DNA from 3 places in the Brachybacterium sp. AOP43-C2-M15 genome. Region 2 is predicted to be linked to each of the others. Evidence: riboswitches for the same ligand, from Rfam matches in the RefSeq annotation. Region 2 holds a riboswitch; each other region holds the start of a gene.

Region 1 (5,864 bases), on a different contig from region 2:
TCCGCGCCTCGAGGTCCAGGGGCTCGCGCAGCCCGCGTCCCGGCACGGTGACGCCCTCGAGGGAGGCGAGGACCGGGGCCCCCGCCGCCCGTCCCCGCTCCGGTCCCGCCGTCGGCGGCCCCGCGCCCAGCGGCCCCGCACCCCGAGGCCCAGCCCCCAGCACCCCCGCCTGCCGCAGCAGCGTCTCCTGCTCGTGCAGGACGGTCCCCGGCGCGCCGTCGGCGAGCACCTCCGCCTGCGCGCCGAGCACCACCAGCCGGTCCATGTGGGGGATCCAGGGCTCCAGGCGGTGCTCGGCGACCACCAGGGTGGAGCCCGACCGAGCGCAGGCGGACAGCACCGCCTCGCGCACCAGCGCGGCGGTGTCGGCATCGAGCATGCTGGTGGGCTCGTCGAGCAGCAGCAGCTCGGGGTCCAGGGCGAGCGCGCCGGCCAGCGCGACTCGCTGCTGCTGGCCCCCGGAGGCGTCCAGCGGTGCGCGGGAGGGATCGATCCGCACCTGCGCCGCGTCGAGGGCCGCCTCCGCCCGGGCGCGGATCTCGGGGCGCTCCAGGCCGGCGTTCTCGGGTCCGAAGGCGGTGTCCCTCGCGATGGTCGCGGCGACCAGGGCGTGCGCGGGGTTCTGCAGCAGCAGTCCGCGCTCGCCGGGCCGCTGCGGCGGCGGGAGCAGGCCCGCGCCCTCGCCGTCCTCCTCGTCGAGCAGGCCGGCCAGGGCGCGCAGCACGGTCGACTTGCCGCTGCCGCTGGCCCCGGCGAGCAGCACCCGCTGGCCGTGCGGGATCTCGAGGTCGAGGCCCGCGATGGTCGGCTCGCGGCGCGAGAGGGGGCGCCACCGCAGGCCGTCCAGGCGCAGACCCGCGGCGGTCGGGGCGCTCGGCGGGGTGATCCTCTTCCCTCCGCTCAGACGGCCGCGGCCCGGGAGTGCTCCCGGCCGGCGGCGAGGGAGTCCACCGCCCCGGTGGCGACCAGGGCGCGGGTGGCCGCCCAGCCCAGCACGCCGCACAGCAGCACCCCGGAGAGCACGAAGAAGCCGAGCATGGCGCCGGAGAAGGCCCAGCTCATCTCCTGGTAGTAGGCGAACTTCTCCCAGCCCCATTCGAGCAGCGCGGCGAGCACGCCGCCCAGCACGGCCACCGGCAGGGTGAAGCGGCGGTAGCGGGTGAGCAGGAAGGCGAGCTCCACGCCGCCGCCCTGCATCAGCCCGGAGATCGCGGTGCCCCAGCCCCACTGGCTGCCCAGCAGCATCGAGAGCACCGCGGCGATCATCTCCGCGAGCAGGGCGGCGCCGGGCTTGCGCACGATGAGGGCGGCGAGCATCGCCGGCAGGAACCAGATCCCTGCCAGCAGCCCCTCGGCGGGCTTGAAGGCCGCGGTGAGCGGGCCGATCAGCGTGTACAGCTGGCCGTAGCCCAGGAACGCGACGCCGAAGGCCGCTCCGATCAGGACGGTCACCAGCAGGTCCACGGTGCGATAGCGGGTCATCACTTCTCCTCCCATGAGTGGAAGGGGCGTGCGCCACCGGTGGTGCCGCGCGGATATCCCGACTCCCTACGCCGGTGCGAGCCGGATCAGGTTCGAGGGTCTGCGCTCGTGTGCGCACTCTCAGCACCCGGAGGTGCTCCCCTGTCAGTGGATGACGATCGCCCAGTCTAGCGTGCCCGGACGAGGGACGGCGCCGCGCTCAGCGGCGCGCCCGGATCGCCTGGTCCACCGCCTCCGCGGTCGCCTGCGGATCCTCGGGGGAGAGGATGTAGTGCGGGGCGTCGCGGCCGATGATCTCGACCAGCGTACCGGGGCGGGTGACCAGCATCCGGTAGGGCTGCTGGGTCCCGGCGACGGTGAAGATCTTCCGGCGGCCGACGGGGGTGAGCTCCTCGGGCCGCGACGTGATCGCCTTCCCTCGCCGCCAGCCGTAGCCGCCGAGGGTCACGCCCACCGTCGAGGACGGCATCTCGCGCAGCTGCACGGTGCGGAAGTTCTCGACCGGCCACGGCCGGCGCGGCAGGAATCCGCCGAGGCTCACCGTGATCCCGTGCTCGTCGACGATGAAGCGGGTGGCCTGGCCCATCCAGGTCCACAGCGACAGGGCGAGGAAGAGCACCACCACCAGCAGCACCACCGGCGTCGAGGAGCGCTGGGCCATGAGCACGGCGAGCACCGCGCCGCACAGGAGCGTCACCCCGATGCGGGTCCAGCCGACGGAGGTGGGCCGGGTGCGGCCCACGTAGAACGGCGGGTCCGGTCTCACCAGATCGCCACCCGCTCCTCGGGGGCGCGGTACATGGCATCGCCCTCGGTCACGTCGAAGGCGGTGTGGAACTCCTCGAGGTGGCCCACCACGGAGTTGCAGCGGAACTCCATCGGGGCGTGGGGGTCCACGGCCAGGCGTCGGATCGCCTCCTGGGTGCGGTTCCGGCCCCGCCACACGGTCGCCCAGGACCAGAAGACGCGCTGCAGGCCGTCGAGGCCGTCGAGCTCGGCGGCGACCTCCTCGGCGTCCCTGCGGGACAGATACGCCTTGACCGCGATCGAGAGCCCGCCCAGGTCGCCGATGTTCTCGCCGATGGTCAGAGCCCCGTTGACGCGATGAGTGTCGTCGAGCTCGCGCGGGGACAGCTCGGAGTACTGGGCGATGAGCTGCGCCGCCCGGCCGTCGAAGGCCTCCCGGTCCTCCGGCGTCCACCAGGAGATCAGGTTGCCGTCGCCGTCGTACTTGGAGCCCTGGTCGTCGAAGCCGTGCCCCACCTCGTGGCCGATGACGGCGCCGATCCCGCCGAAGTTCACGGCGTCGTCCGCCTCGGCGTCGAAGAACGGGGGCTGCAGGATCGCGGCCGGGAAGACGATCTCGTTGCGGCCAGGGTTGTAGTAGGCGTTGACCGTCTGCGGGGTCATGTGCCACTCGGTCTCGTCGATCGGGCCGCCCACCTTCGCGTACTCGTAGGCCGCGTCGAAGCGGCGCGAGGCGCGGGCGGTGGCGACGAGGTCGCCGGGCACGATCTCCAGTCCGTCGTACTCCCGCCACTTCTCGGGGTAGCCGATCTTCGGGGTGAACCTCGCGAGCTTCGCGAGCGCCTTCTGCCGGGTGGCCGGGGTCATCCAGGGCAGCGTCTCGATGGAGTCGCGGTAGGCGTCCAGCAGGGCGTCGACCAGTTCGGTCATCCGCTCCTTGTGGGCGGCGGGGAAGTGGCGGGAGACGTACTCCCGGCCGACGGCGAAGCCGACGACGCCCTCGACGAAGGCGACGGCGCGCTTCCAGCGCTCCCGCAGCTGCTCGGCGCCGGAGAGGATCCGGCCGGAGAAGGCGAAGTCCTCCTCGACCAGGGCGGCGGGGCCGTAGGGGGCGTAGGCGGCGACCGCGTGCACGGCCAGCCAGCTGCGCAGCACGTCGAGGTCCTCGCCGGCCAGCAGCTCGGCGGCCGCGGAGACGAACTCGGGCTGGCCCACCGAGACGACCTCGAAGGCGGCGCTGGGCGCCTCGGTGCCCTCGACGAAGGCCTCCCAGGGGAAGGACGGGGCGAGCTCGCGGCGCTGGGCGGCGTCCATCGGGTTGGAGGACTTCTCACGGTCGCGCAGGCGGACCACGTCCACGTGGCAGGCGGCCAGACGGGTCTCGAAGACCATCACGGCGCCGGCGAGGTCCTCCGGGGACCCGGCGACCAGGCCCTCGCGGCCGGGCAGCTCGGCGAGGCGGGCGAGGTTCGCCAGGTGCGCCGTGTAGGCCTCGCGGATCTCGGCGTAGCGGTCCTCGCGGTAGTAGGACTCGTCGGGCAGGCCCAGCCCGCCCTGGTGGATCTTGACCTGGTAGCTCGTGGAGTCGTGGTCATCGGTCCACACGTAGGACAGCAGCGCGGAGGCCCCGGAGTCGGGGGCGGCCATGGTGCGCGTGATCGCCTCGAGATCGGCGGCGGCGGTGATGGTGCCCAGCAGGTCCTCGAGGACCCCGAGCCCCGCCCGCTCGATCGCGTCGGTGTCCATGAACATCCGGTACAGCGCGCCCACCCGGGCGTGGTCGCTGGTGGGGACCTGCTCCCCGGCGGGGTCGGCGCGCTCGACGTCGGCCGCGGCCTCCTCGACGATCTCGCGCACCTGGTCCTCCGAGAGGTCGCGCAGGGCGTGGAAGGCACCGTCGCTCGAGCGGTCCGCGGGCATCTCGTGCTCGCGCAGCCAGCGCCCGTTGACGTGTCCGAAGAGGTCGTCCTGGATCCGGACGGCGTCGTCGACCTGGTCGAGGGAGAGGCCCGAACGGCGGGCGGCGGGGGCAGTGGTCATCATCGGCTCCTGCGGTGAGGTGGGGTGGTCGAGGGCGGCGTCCGGCGGACGCGGGTCAGAGGGCGAGCAGCCCGAAGGAGGCCAGCGCGAGGGCCAGCAGCCCGAGGCCGACGGGGGCGTAGGCCCAGGGGCTGCGGGCGCGATCGGCGGGCGGGCGGCGGTGCAGCACGAGGGTCGACAGGCCGACGCCGATCGAGAGCACGATCGTGCCGATCACGAGCACGGGCGAGAGGATCACCAGGATCGTCGCGCCGACCTGGAACATCGCGGTGCCCGCCACGTCGAGCAGGCGCATGATCACGGTGGAGCGCGCCCCGACGCGCTGCGCGAGCAGGGTCGAGATCGCCTCCGTGGACCAGTCGCCGGGGCGGGCGATGCGCTGCCGGGTAGTGACGGTCTGGGCGGTGGCGAGGATGAGCCACACCAGGGCGCAGCCCGCGCCCACCCAGACGCCGAGCTCGGCCCGGATGTCCGCGGGCCACAGCAGCACCGCCAGCAGCACCGCCGCCACGCGCAGCAGCTCGTCGACCACGCTGCGCACGGCCAGCAGTCCCGGGTTGACGGCCAGCTGGGTGCGGGTGCGGGCCACGAAGAGGCTGGTGGCGACCAGCGAGGCCAGCTGCGCGGCGCCCAGACCGATGCCCAGCAGCAGCGGGACGGGGCTCACGGGCGCGAAGGGCAGGATCGCGATCAGCAGCACCACCGCGAGCGCAGGGATCAGCAGCGCTTGGATCGACAGCCCCTTGACGAGGTCCCGGACCAGATCCGCACCGGTGGGGGGATGGTCGTGTCCGGTGTGGTCGTGGGGGTCGTCACAGTGCGGCCCGGCCGCTGCGGGGGTGTCGGTCATGGAGCTCCTTCTGGGTCCCCACCAGGGTAGCGGGGGCGAGACGCCGTGCGGTCCGCCACCGGCGGTGTGGAACGATGGGTTCGTGAGGACGGATGCGAGGAAGACCGGCGGCGCGGGCCTGTCCGCTGCCCAGCGCCAGCGCGCCGTCGGCGCGGTGGTGGCGGCCGCCGCGGGCGACGCCCTGGGCGCTCCCTACGAGTTCCAGCCCCCGGTGGTGGACTCCGAGGAGGTCGAGATGATCGGCGGCGGGATCCTGGACTGGCAGCCGGGGGAGTGGACCGACGAGACGTCGATGGCGATCGTGGTGCTGGAGGCCTCGCTCGCGGCGTCCGACGGTCATGACCTGCGGATCGAGACGGCACAGGACCACATCGCGCGTGAGTGGTACTCCTGGTCGCTGGGCACCCCGGACATCGGGACGCTGACCTCGCAGGTGGTGCGCACCGCGGCGGACCTCGCCCGTGAGAGCGGTCATTACGCGCCCCGGGCGGCGGACTTCCGTCGGGCCGCGGAGGCCGCTCACGAGGAGCTGCCGGCCTCCGCCGGCAACGGGTCGCTGGGGCGCGTGCACGCCTCGGTGCTGCCCTATCTGCTGTCCTCGGAGGACGACGCGGTCGAGGGGATCGAGGCGGTGTGCCGCCTGACACACGTGCATCCGGAGACCCTCGAGGCCTGCACGCTGTGGGGGCTGGCCGTGCGGCACGCGGTCCTCACCGGGGAGATGGACGTGAGGGTGGGTCTGCCG
Region 2 (5,864 bases):
CGCGGACGCCCACGGGCTCACCCTCGCGCAGCTCGCCGCGCGCCGCGGGAGCGATGCGGTGGACGCGGCCCTGGACCTCCTGGCCGCCTCGCGACTGGAGGTGAACGTGGTGATGGCCGTGCGCGACGAGCGCCGCGTGGAGGACCTCGGGCGCCTGATCGCGCATCCGCGGCACGTCGGCGGCTCCGACGGGATCTTCGTGGGCGCCCATCCGCATCCGCGCGCCCGCGGCACCTTCGCCTCCTATCTCGGCACCTACGTGCGCGAGCACGGATTCCTCGACTGGCCCGCCGCGATCGATCACCTCTCCACCGCACCTGCCCGCCGCTTCCGCCTCGGCGCGCGCGGCCGCCTCGTCCCCGGCGCGGTCGCGGACATGGTCCTCGTCGACCCGGACACCGTCCGCGACACGGCGACCTACGCGGACCCTCACGGACTCGCCGTCGGCATCGACGACGTCGTGGTCGGTGGCAGGGCGGTGCTCGCAGATGGCAGGCTGACCGGAGAGCATCCCGGCGGCGGCCTCCGCGCCGACCCGCCGGCAGGGGACCGACCGACATGACCCCGACCGCCACGAACCCGTCTCCACCGACCCGAGGAGCAGCATGACCCCCAAGGACGCCGTCCGCACCAGCAGCGCACCGCAGCCCGCCGGCCCCTACAGCCAGGCGATCGTGAGCGGCGACCTGCTGTTCACCGCCGGTTTCGGACCGCAGGACCCGGCGACCGGCGAGGTCGCGGACTCGGTCGCGGAGCAGACCCGGCAGGTGCTGCGGAACCTCCGGGCCGTCCTCGCCGAGCGCGGGGCGAGCCTCGACGACGCGCTGAAGACCACGGTGCACCTCGCGGACCTCGCCGACTTCGCGGAGTTCAACGACGCCTACCGCGAGTTCTTCTCCGAGCCGTTCCCGGTGCGCACCACCGTCGGCTCGCAGCTGGCGAACATCCTGGTCGAGATCGACCTGGTGGCCCGCCTCCCGCGCTGAGCCCTGGGGGCGCCCTGACCGGCCCTACCCGGATCCCGGCCGAGCCCTCTCCGAGCCCCTCCGAGCCCCTCCGGGCCCGTCCGGGGGTCAGGTCTAGAAGAACGTCTCGACCGCTTCGTCCACGGCACCGGTGGCCGGGTCCAGCAGCGGGACGAGCCGCCACTTGTCGAAGGCCGTGCAGGGGTGCGAGAGCCCGAGCACCACGACCTCGCCCACGGCAGGGCCGTCCTCTCCCTCCCAGCGCAGGAAGGCGTGCTGGTCGTTCAGCGCGGTGATCTCCGCCTGCGGCAGGGGGAGCTCCTCGCCGCCCAGCGCGGCGGCCCGGGCGAGGGGGCGCGGCAGGCCTTCGTCGAAGGGCACGTCCCGCTTGCCGGCGTCGAGCAGGGCGAGCCCCGGCTCGGGCCTCGAGACCACCCGGGCGTAGGCCCGCATCGCGGGGCGCAGCGCCTGGTCCGGGGCGATCCCCCGCTCGACATCGAGCGGGGAGATGCCCTGGTAGAAGCCGGAGTCGTGGACCAGATAGGCGCCGGAGCGGAGGATCCTGCGCATGCCCTGCAGCGGCGCGAGGGCCTCGGCGACCAGGTCGGGATAGGCGCTGCCGCCCGCGGTCGCCCACGGCACGCCCTCCACCAGCGGACGCAGCTGCTCCGCGAGCTCGGCGAGGCGGGAGCAGTAGGCGCCGACGGCCTGCAGCGCGGACTCCGAGCGGTCATGGCCGAGAGCCCCCTCGTAACCGGCGGCCCCGCGCAGGACGAGGGTGCTCGAGGCGGCCGCGCGCTCGGCGACCTCGAGCGCCTGCTCGAGGGTGCGGGCACCGGTGCGACCCCCGTCGGCTCCCAGCTCGACGAGCACCCCGAGCCGCGAGTCGTCCGGGAGCACCTGCTCGAGCAGGTCGATCGTGGCGACAGAGTCCGCCCAGAGCACGAGCTCCTGCTCGGGATGCGCCGCGAGGTGAGCGACCAGGCGGCGCAGCAGGGCCGGGTCGGTGCAGGCGTTGGCGAGCTGCACGGTGGGGATGTCGGCACGCAGGGCGACATCGGCCTGCCAGCCGGTCGCGACGGTGATCCCGGTGCATCCGGCCGCGAGCTGGCGGCGCCACAGCACCGGCGCCATGGTGGTCTTCCCGTGCGGCATCAGCTCGAGGCCGCGCTCCTGCGTCCACGCCTCCATCACCTGCAGGTTGTGGTCGATCGCCGCGTCGTCGAGCACGAGCAGCGGGGTGGAGAGGTCCCGCAGCCCCAGCCCCAGATCGGTGACCGGGCGTCCGATCGCGGAGGCGGGGAAGGACTTGTCGGTGGCCTGGACGGTGCGCGGAGCGGGAGGGGACATCGGGACCTCACGGGGCGTGACGACGGTGTGCGGGACTGCGGTCGACTCTACGCAGGAGCACGGCCGACGGCGAGGACGCGGCGGAGACGCGGCTCATCGGCGCGCACGGGTGGTCTCCCGATAGCGGCTGGGCCGCATCCCGTACTCCCGGGTGAACGCGGCGCTGAGCGCGAAGGAGCTCGAGTAGCCCACCTGCCGGGCGATCGAGTCGAGGGTGTCGTCACTCAGCTCGAGACGATCCGCCGCCTGGCACAGTCGCCATCCGGAGAGATAGGAGATCGGCGGCTCGCCCATCACCTCCGCGAAGCGGCGGGCGAAGGCGGCCCGGGAGACCCCGGCCCGGCGGGCCAGGGAGGCGACGGTCCACTCCTGTGCGGGATCGGCGTGCAGGGCACCCAGCGCAGGGCCGACGACCGGATCACCGGCGGCGCCGTACCAGGCGGGGGCGGAGACCTCCGCCAGGGCGAACCAGTCCCGCAGCGCCCCGATCAGCACGAGGTCCAGCAGCCTGTCGAGAACCGCCTGCTGACCGGGCTCGTCGTTGCCGAGCTCGCTCTCGAGGAGATCCAGGGCGGTCGACCGTTGCTCCTCGCGCGGGACGACGACGGCGTTCGGCAGGGCGCTCAGCAGCCGCTCGGCGATCCGGCCGGAGGTCGGGAGCGTCCCGGTCAGCAGCACGCTCTCCGCCGCGAGCCGCTCGCGGCGGACCCGGGCGTCCAGGCCCACGCGCTCGTTCGCGAGCACGGCGCCCTCCGCGTCGAGGCAGGAGCCCTCGGCCGTCACGACGCAGGTGGGCTCCGCCGCGCCGTCGAGGTCACTGCTCAGGAGGATCGGCCCGCGGCCGGTGAGGATCGCCAGGTCCCGTGCTCCCAGGGGCTCGGCGTCCCGTCCCTGCTGGTGGAGCCAGCCGCTCCCGCGGAGCAGGGTGGCGACGGTGATCGAGGATCCGGTCTCGACCCGGACGCTCCAGTGCTCGGTGAGCAGGCTGCGGTCGATCAGGGCGCCCGAGGAGCGGAGGTTGCCGAGCACTTCGGTGAGGATCTCCATCCCTCCAGCGTAGACGCTGGCATATGGATCTCAGCGTTCAGAGCATTCTCCGTCTCTCTCGGGGTGCGGTGGACTGGGTCATGACCGACGGAGCGACACTGCGCTCCGCACCGACCGCCCCACCTGGAGGTCCCTCGTGACCGTCGACCATCCCCCGCTCCCGGGCTCCGCCCTGTGGGTGCTCGCCCACCCGCGACAGCAGTCGCTGAGCGGCCACCTGTTCCGCGCCGGCACCCGGGCCCTGTCCCAGGGCCACGACGTGATGACCTCGGACCTGTACGCCCAGGGATTCGATCCCGTGCTCGGCGACCGCGACCTCGGAGAGCCCGCCGACCGACCGGGCAATCTGGCCGCGCTCGCCGGTGAGGCCTACACCCGGGGGCTGACCGCGACGGACGTCCGGGCCGAGCAGGAGAAGCTCGCGAAGGCCGAGCTGCTCGTGCTCCAGTTCCCCCTGTGGTGGTACGGCCCCCCGGCGATCCTCAAAGGCTGGCTCGATCGCGTGCTGACCGACAGCTTCGCCTACGACAGCGAGCTCGACCCCGAGCTCGGGATGCCGCGGCGGTACGGGGACGGCGGTCTCACCCGACGTCGGGCGCTCATCGTGGTCACCGCCGGGGACGACGAGCGCACGATCGGGCCGCGCGGGGTCAGCGGCGACCTGGATTCGCTGCTGTTCCCCCTGACCCACGGCGCCCTCTGGTACGTCGGCATCGACGTGCTGGACCTGCACGTCGTCCACGACGCCGACGGACTGGACGAAGTGGACGGCGAGCGCGAGACCCGGCGCCTGGTGGACCGATTGGCCGGGATCGACAGCGAGCCGAGCCGCCCCTATCGACGCCTGCGCGACGGGGACTACCCCGCGGAGCTGCGCGCCCTGGATCCGCGGATCGCCACCGGTCGCACGGATCTCGGCATCCATCGCCGCGACGCCGGGGTCGACCTCGGCGCCGTGGTCTGAGTGAGCCGTGGTCTGAGCGATCCGTGGTCCGAGCGATCCGTGGTCCGAGCGATCCGCCGCGTCCCGGCCAGGGGTCCTCTCCCCGTGACCGGCCGGGCATCTGCTACCGTCGTCGCCGATCCCTCGGGTGCCCGTCGCAGCGGGCTGAGATCGAACTGTCGCGGTTCGAGCACCGACCGAACCTGCCCCGGGTCATGCCGGCGAAGGAAGAAGGAGAGCGAGACGATGTCCGCACGCCCTGAGAACTACCCCACCCACAGCCTCGGCCACCTCGAGGACCCCGCCCACGGCATCCGGGTGCCCGTCACCCGGATCGCCCAGGACGATTCCCCCGCCGGTGTGCCGAACCCGCCGCTGGAGGTGTACCGCACCGCCGGGCCCGGCTGCGAGCCCGAGGTGGGCCTGGCCCCGATGCGCTCCGCATGGATCGACGGCCGAGAGGACGTCGAGACCTACAGCGGCCGCGGCCGCACCCTCGTCGACGACGGACGCAGCGCCGTGCGCCGCGGCGAGGCGAGCGCGGAGTGGCGCGGCGCGAGCCGACCCCCGCTGCGCTCCCTCCCGGGGCGCCGCGTCACCCAGATGCACTACGCCCGTCGCGGCGAGATCACCCCGGAGATGCGCTACGTGGCGCTGCGGGAGGACTGCGACGTGGAGCTGGTGCGCAGCGAGGTGGCGGCCGGCCGCGCGATCATCCCCGCGAACGTGAACCATCCCGAGGCGGAACCGATGATCATCGGCCGCGCCTTCCTGGTGAAGGTCAACGCCAACATCGGCAACTCGGCGGTGACCTCCTCGATCGCCGAGGAGGTCTCCAAGCTCGAATGGGCCACTCGCTGGGGCGCGGACACCGTCATGGACCTGTCCACCGGGGACGACATCCACACCACCCGCGAGTGGATCCTGCGCAACTCCCCGGTGCCGATCGGGACCGTCCCGATCTACCAGGCCCTCGAGAAGGTCGACGGGGATGCGAACGCGCTGACCTGGGAGATCTTCCGCGACACGGTGATCGAGCAGTGCGAGCAGGGCGTGGACTACATGACGATCCACGCCGGGGTCCTGCTGCGCTACGTGCCGCTGACCGCGAACCGGGTCACCGGGATCGTCTCCCGCGGCGGCTCGATCCTGGCGGGCTGGTGCCTGGCCCACCACCGGGAGAACTTCCTGTACGAGCACTACGACGAGCTGTGCGAGATCTTCGCCCGCTACGACGTGTCCTTCTCGCTGGGCGACGGGCTGCGCCCGGGGTGCCTGGCGGACGCGAACGACGCCGCCCAGTTCGCCGAGCTCGACACCCTCGCGGAGCTGACCCGCCGCGCCTGGGAGCACGACGTGCAGGTGATGGTCGAGGGCCCCGGGCACGTGCCGCTGCACCTGGTGCGCGAGAACGTGGAGCGCCAGCAGGAGCTGTGCGACGGCGCGCCCTTCTACACGCTCGGCCCCCTGGTCACGGACATCGCCCCTGCCTACGACCACATCACCTCCGCGATCGGCGCCACCGAGATCGCGCGCCACGGCACCGCGATGCTCTGCTA
Region 3 (5,864 bases), on a different contig from region 2:
TCGCGGCGCCCCCGGCGCCCCCGGGGAGAGCGCCGACGGCTCCGCGGCGCTGCCGTGCACCCCGCCGGGCATCGCCGGCGGGCCCACCATCCTCCGCTGCGTGTCCGTCCCGAGCACCGGGGTGGAGTAGCTGCCGCCGTAGGCGGCTTCGGCGTCGGCGTCGGTCCGGGGCCCGGCCCCGATGTCCTCGAGGACAGCGGAGTGCAGGGCGCGCGAGGGAGCGACCGCGGTCAGCAGCGTCAGCGCGGCCGCCGCCTCGATCGCGTGCAGATGGATGCTCGCGGACTCCGGGGAGGCGGTCAGCTCCTGCAGCCGCTCGCGCTCCTCGGCATCGGCGAGGGCCAGGGCGTCCAGAGCGGCCAGACCACGGACCTCCGGAGCCGCCGGTCCGCCGAGCGGTCGCAGTCGGTCCAGGGCGCGGGCGAGAGGCTCGGCGGCGCCGCGTCGTGCGGACCCGCTGTAGGGGAACCGACCCTGGGCGGCCGACTCGACGAGGGCGCGCTCGGAGGGAGGCAGGGCCAGCAGCGTGCGCAGCACGTCGATCTCGCGGCGGTCGCTGGTTCGGTCCTCGACGCTGCCGTGCCCGGGGTCGAGCAGCGAGGGGACGTCCCCCGAGGGGCGCGTGGCCACGACCGCGCGTCGTGCCCGGTCGAGGACGGCCACCTCTCCGGGCAGCACGCCGGCGGCCAGATCGCCCGCATCGCGCAGGCAGGAGCGGAGCACGCTCACGGTGAGCCTCTCCGCCCGTGCCGAGGAGCCGGTGGCATGCGCGGCGAGGCCGTGGATGCGGGGGGCGAGCACGTCCACCAGGGCTCCGGCGGCGCGCCGATCGCCGGCCGAGGCGCGGTGCAGCAGCGTGCGGACGGGATCCAGCCGCTCCCGGAGGTCGATCGTGTCCTCGGGGACGGCAGGGCGCTCCCCGGTCCGTGCGTCGCTCCCCATCGGGCGCCTCCGTGCGTTCTCTGCTCAGCCGTGGCACCGACCCCCGCGGTGCCGGACCATTGTCGCAGTCAGGGTCCTCGCGCGTGGGAGGCTCGGCCGGGAGGGCGGTGCGGGGCCTCCGCGACCCCATGGAAAGAACGCGCAAGAACATGCTGAGCGGAGCTGCCCCGCCACGGGGTCAGGACGGCGAACGCACTGAAGCCGCAGGTGAGAGCCGGTGCTGTGGCGGTCGAGCCGTCACGGCCTCGACGCAAGACAGATGCAAGATCGAGGTCTGGCGTCGGGTATCGTGGCCGCATGAAGCCGATCTCCACGTTCACGGTCTCCTCCGACCTCCCGGGCGCCCTCGCCCCGCTGCGCGATCTCGCGCTGAACCTCCGCTGGACCTGGCGTCGGCAGACCGTCGACCTGTTCCGATCCCTGGATCCGCGGGCCTTCGCCGCCAGCGGCGAGAACCCCATCGCGATGCTCTCCCAGGTCTCTGCCGGGCGCCTCGCCGAGGCCGCTCGCGACGACGACTTCCTCGCGCGGATGCGCTCCGAGGTCGGCGATCTGCGCACCTACCTGGACTCCGGGCGCTGGTTCCAGCGGACCGTCCCGGGAACGCAGGGCGACGGCGACGGCTCCTCGATCGCCTACTTCTCCATGGAGTTCGGGATCTCCCCGACCCTCCCGATCTACTCCGGCGGTCTGGGCATCCTCGCGGGCGACCACCTGAAGTCCGCCTCCGACCTCGGCGTGCCGCTGATCGCGGTCGGGCTGCTCTACCAGTGGGGCTACTTCTCCCAGTCCCTCGACCGCAGCGGCTGGCAGCAGGAGGACTACCGGCTCAACGATCCCGAGCGGCTGCCGGTCGAGCCGGTCCTCGCCGCGGACGGCGAGCAGCTGCGGGTCGCGGTGACCCTGCCGGGGGAGCGGGAGGTCGCGATCGGCGTGTGGAAGGCGCAGGTGGGCCGCGTCCCGCTGCTGCTGCTGGACACCAACGTCGCCCCCAACGACGAGCAGGCCCGCGAGATCACCGACCGCCTCTACGGCGGCGACCACGAGCACCGCATCGTGCAGGAGATCGTGCTCGGCATCGGCGGAGTGCGCGCCGTCGAGGCCTTCACCGCCCTCAGCGGCGCCCCGTCGCCCACCGTGTTCCACCTCAACGAGGGCCACGCCGGGTTCTCGGGTCTCGAGCGCGTGGGACGCAGGATGGAGGACGGCGCCGGGTTCTCGGAGGCCGTCGCCGAGGTGCGTGCGGGCACGGTGTTCACCACCCACACCCCGGTGCCCGCCGGCATCGACCGCTTCGACGCCTCCCAGCTGCGCAGCTACCTCGACGCCGACGGCAGCGGGCTCTCGCGTCTGATCCCCTCGCTGCCGGTGGAGGCCGCGCTCGCACTCGGCATCGAGGAGGGCGGGGACGTGTTCAACATGGCCCAGCTCGGCTTCCGCATCGCCCAGCGCTCCAACGGGGTCGCGAGGCTCCACGGCGCCGTCTCCCGCGCCATGTTCCAGGACCTCTACCCCGGCTTCGAGGTGCCCGAGGTGCCGATCGGCTCGGTCACCAACGGCGTGCACCGTCGGACCTGGACCTCCGCGCACATGGACGACCTGTTCAAGAAGGCCCTCGGGGACGTGGACGTCTCGTCCCTGAGCGACTGGAGCGCACTGGCGACCCTCACCGACCACGAGCTCACCGAGACCCGCGATGCGCTGCGCGCGGACCTGGTCGACATGGCGCGCGAGCACGTCAAGGAGTCCTGGCTGCGCCGCGGTGCCGACGAGGCCGAGCTGGCCTGGACCGACCACATCCTCGACCCCCGCGCGCTGACCATCGGCTTCGCCCGCCGGGTCTCGACCTACAAGCGCCTGACGCTGATGCTCTCGGACCCCGAGCGGCTGAAGAGGATCCTGCTCGACGAGGACCGGCCGGTCCAGATCGTGGTGGCCGGCAAGTCCCATCCGGCCGATCGGCCCGGCAAGGAGTTCCTCCAGCAGCTGGTGCAGTTCGCCGACGACCACGGGGTGCGCCACCGCATCGCCTTCCTGCCCGACTACGACATCCGCATGGCCTCGGTGCTCATCGCGGGCTCCGACGTGTGGCTGAACAACCCGATCCGCCCGGAGGAGGCCTCGGGCACCTCCGGCATGAAGGCCGTCCTCAACGGCGGGCTCACCTTCTCCGTCTCCGACGGCTGGTGGGACGAGATGAAGGATGACTCGGCGGGGTGGACCATCCCCACCGCGGAGGTCGCCGACCAGGCGCAGCGCGACGCGATCGAGGCCGAGGCGCTCTACGAGATCCTCGAGCAGTCGATCGTCCCGCTGTTCTACGAGCGCGACGCCCGCGGCATGCAGCGCGGCTGGATGACGAAGGTCCGCTCCTCGCTGGTGAAGGTGGCCCCGCAGATCACCGCCGCCCGCATGGTCCGGGACTACGTCACCGACCTGTACCTCCCGGCGTCCCGCGCCGCCTCGGCCTTCGTCGCGGATCCCGCGCTGGCCGGCGAGTTCACCGCCTGGAAGGCGGGGGTGCAGGACGCCTGGTCCGGCGTCTCGGTCGCCGGGGTGCATCTCGAGGGCGTCGCCGACGGCTCCGTCCCCACCGGCGCCGAGATCACCCTGGTCGCCGACGTCGAGCTGGGCGGTCTGGGCGACGCGGACGTGCTCGTCGAGGCGGTCCTGGGAGAGATCGGCACCGGGGAGGAGATCATCGATCCTCAGCTGATCCCGCTGCAGCGGGGGGAGGACGGTCGCTGGACCGCCCGCTTCGCCCTCACCGCACCCGGCGAGAAGGGGTGCACCGTGCGGATCACCCCGCAGCATCCGGTGCTGGCCTCCCGCGCCGAGCTCGGGCTGGTCACCACCGCCTGAGAGGTGCCGGCCGGGACGACTGCCGGTCGCGGCCGCCGGCACGCTGCCCGACGTGCAGCAGATGACCACCGCCGCCCTCGCCCGGACTCGCGCCGCGATGGGCTGATGCCCGGGACCGGGCTGATCCCCGGGACTGGTACGTTGATCCGCGGACACGGGGTGCGCCCGCCGGCGCTGAGAACACACCCGTGGAACCTGATCTAGTTCGTACTGGCGAAGGGATGTCCCCATGACACCGACGTATCCTGCCCGAGTTCCCCGCGTGCTCTCGATCGCGGGCACCGACCCCTCCGGGGGCGCCGGCACCGCCGCGGACCTGAAGTCCATCGCCGCGGCGGGCGGCTACGGCATGAGCGCGGTCACCGCGCTGGTGGCCCAGAACACCCGTGGGGTCCGGGAGATCCACGTCCCGCCCGCGTCCTTCCTCACCGAGCAGCTCCGGGCCGTCGGCGAGGACGTGCGCATCGATGCCGTCAAGACGGGCATGCTGGCCACCGCGGAGATCATCCGCACCGTCGCGGCCTGGCTCGACGGGACCCCGCCACCGCTCCTGGTCGTCGACCCGGTGATGGTCGCGACCAGCGGGGACAGCCTGCTGGAGCCCGAGGCCGAGGAGGCGATGATCGACTTCTGCCGCCGCGCGGACGTCGTCACCCCCAACATTGAGGAGCTCGCCCGGCTGACCGGCCGCGAGCCCGCCGCCGACGAGCAGGAGGCTCTCGCCCAGGCGAGCCGATGGTCCGCGGAGACCGGGGTCGCCGTCGTGGTCAAGACGGGCCACCTCCGCTCCCGCCGGGTCACCAACAGCTGGGTGCGTCCCGACGGGACCGTGCACCCCGTCCGCTCGACCCGGCTCGAGGCGACCAGCACCCACGGCACGGGCTGCTCCCTCTCCTCGGCGCTCGCGACCCGGCTGGCGGCCGGGGACGGACCGGAGGAGGCGCTGGCCTGGTCGACCCGATGGCTCCACGAGGCGATCGCCCACGGCGAGGCGCTGCGGGTGGGGACCGGCCACGGACCGGTCGACCATTTCCACCGCGCGCGCCGTCTGCAGAGCGCCGGGGAGTCCACGCCGTGGCTGGTCCCGGCCCACCTGCCCGCGGTTCTCGGCACCGTGCAGGACGTCCCCGCGGCGCCGGGGCGCGAGGCCCCGGGGACGGAGCCGGTCCGCTCCGCCGTCCCGCCCGCCGGGCCCTGGACCGCCGCGCTGTGGGCGGCGGGGGAGGACACCGCCCGCGCGATCGCCGGCTCCGAGTTCGTGCGGGCCCTGGTCGACGGCAGCCTGGACGAGCTGGAGTTCGCCTTCTACCTCGACCAGGACGCCCACTACCTGCGCCGGTACTCGCGCTCGCTCGCCGCGCTGGCCGCCAGGTCGAGCGACCCCGCGGCCCAGGAGCTCTGGTCCCGCGGGGCCACGGACTGCCTGACCGTCGAGTCGGAGCTGCACCGCAGCCGTCTCGGGGACGGGGACGAGGCCGGGGCAGGGACCGAGCCCTCCCCGGTGACGAGCGCCTACACCGACTTCCTGCTGGCCGCGGCGCTCGGGGAGGACCTCGCCGTCGGCGCGGCCGCGGTGCTTCCCTGCTACTGGCTCTACGCGCAGGCGGGAGCCGCGCTGCCCGCCGTCCCACCGGACCACCCCTACGCCGACTGGCTCGACACCTACCGCGATCCCGGCTTCGTCACCGCCACGCAGGAGGCGCTCGCGCAGGTCGAGCGCGAGCTCGAGGCCGCCTCGCCGCGGGTGCGCGCCGCGGCGCTGCGCGCCTATCTGCTGGCCTGCCGCCACGAGCTCGAGTTCTTCGACCAGGCGCTGCGGCTCGGCGCCGCGGCACCGGCGCGCCACCCGGACAGGGCGGAGGCACGATGAGCCTGGACCTGCGCTGCTACCTGGTGACCTCGGGCACCGGACGCCGCACGGTCGAGGCCGCCGCCGCGGCCGCCGCCGGCGGGGCCGGCATGATCCAGGTGCGGGCCAAGGACGCCTCGACCCCGGAGCTGCTGGAGCTCGCCTGCGCCGTCGCGGACGCCGTCCATGCGGCCCGGCCCGCGACCCGCGT

The links. Region 2 has a riboswitch for thiamine pyrophosphate ahead of thiC (phosphomethylpyrimidine synthase ThiC). Riboswitches for the same ligand answer to the same signal wherever they lie in the genome.
Region 1: linked by a shared signal. The riboswitch ahead of ACT3SP_RS06150 (ECF transporter S component) and the one ahead of thiC (phosphomethylpyrimidine synthase ThiC) in region 2 are both predicted to bind thiamine pyrophosphate.
Region 3: linked by a shared signal. The riboswitch ahead of ACT3SP_RS06270 (bifunctional hydroxymethylpyrimidine kinase/phosphomethylpyrimidine kinase) and the one ahead of thiC (phosphomethylpyrimidine synthase ThiC) in region 2 are both predicted to bind thiamine pyrophosphate.

Annotation. Positions count from the first base shown of each region.
Region 1 covers NZ_JBQSWB010000004.1:193,142-199,005, reverse strand. The annotation lists gene ACT3SP_RS06155 (ATP-binding cassette domain-containing protein) at 1-802, opposite strand, end outside; gene ACT3SP_RS06150 (ECF transporter S component) at 901-1,482, opposite strand; TPP riboswitch at 1,529-1,635, opposite strand; gene ACT3SP_RS06145 (hypothetical protein) at 1,682-2,248, opposite strand; gene ACT3SP_RS06140 (M13 family metallopeptidase) at 2,245-4,269, opposite strand; gene ACT3SP_RS06135 (hypothetical protein) at 4,325-5,119, opposite strand; gene ACT3SP_RS06130 (ADP-ribosylglycohydrolase family protein) at 5,202-5,864, shown strand, end outside.
Region 2 covers NZ_JBQSWB010000007.1:230,404-236,267, reverse strand. The annotation lists gene ACT3SP_RS09925 (N-acyl-D-amino-acid deacylase family protein) at 1-562, shown strand, start outside; gene ACT3SP_RS09920 (RidA family protein) at 606-986, shown strand; gene ACT3SP_RS09915 (hypothetical protein) at 1,080-2,315, opposite strand; gene ACT3SP_RS09910 (cupin domain-containing protein) at 2,409-3,362, opposite strand; gene ACT3SP_RS09905 (NAD(P)H-dependent oxidoreductase) at 3,499-4,326, shown strand; TPP riboswitch at 4,442-4,552, shown strand; gene thiC (phosphomethylpyrimidine synthase ThiC) at 4,552-5,864, shown strand, end outside.
Region 3 covers NZ_JBQSWB010000004.1:224,514-230,377, reverse strand. The annotation lists gene ACT3SP_RS06280 (hypothetical protein) at 1-942, opposite strand, end outside; gene glgP (alpha-glucan family phosphorylase) at 1,240-3,804, shown strand; TPP riboswitch at 3,950-4,043, shown strand; gene ACT3SP_RS06270 (bifunctional hydroxymethylpyrimidine kinase/phosphomethylpyrimidine kinase) at 4,034-5,674, shown strand; gene ACT3SP_RS06265 (thiamine phosphate synthase) at 5,671-5,864, shown strand, end outside.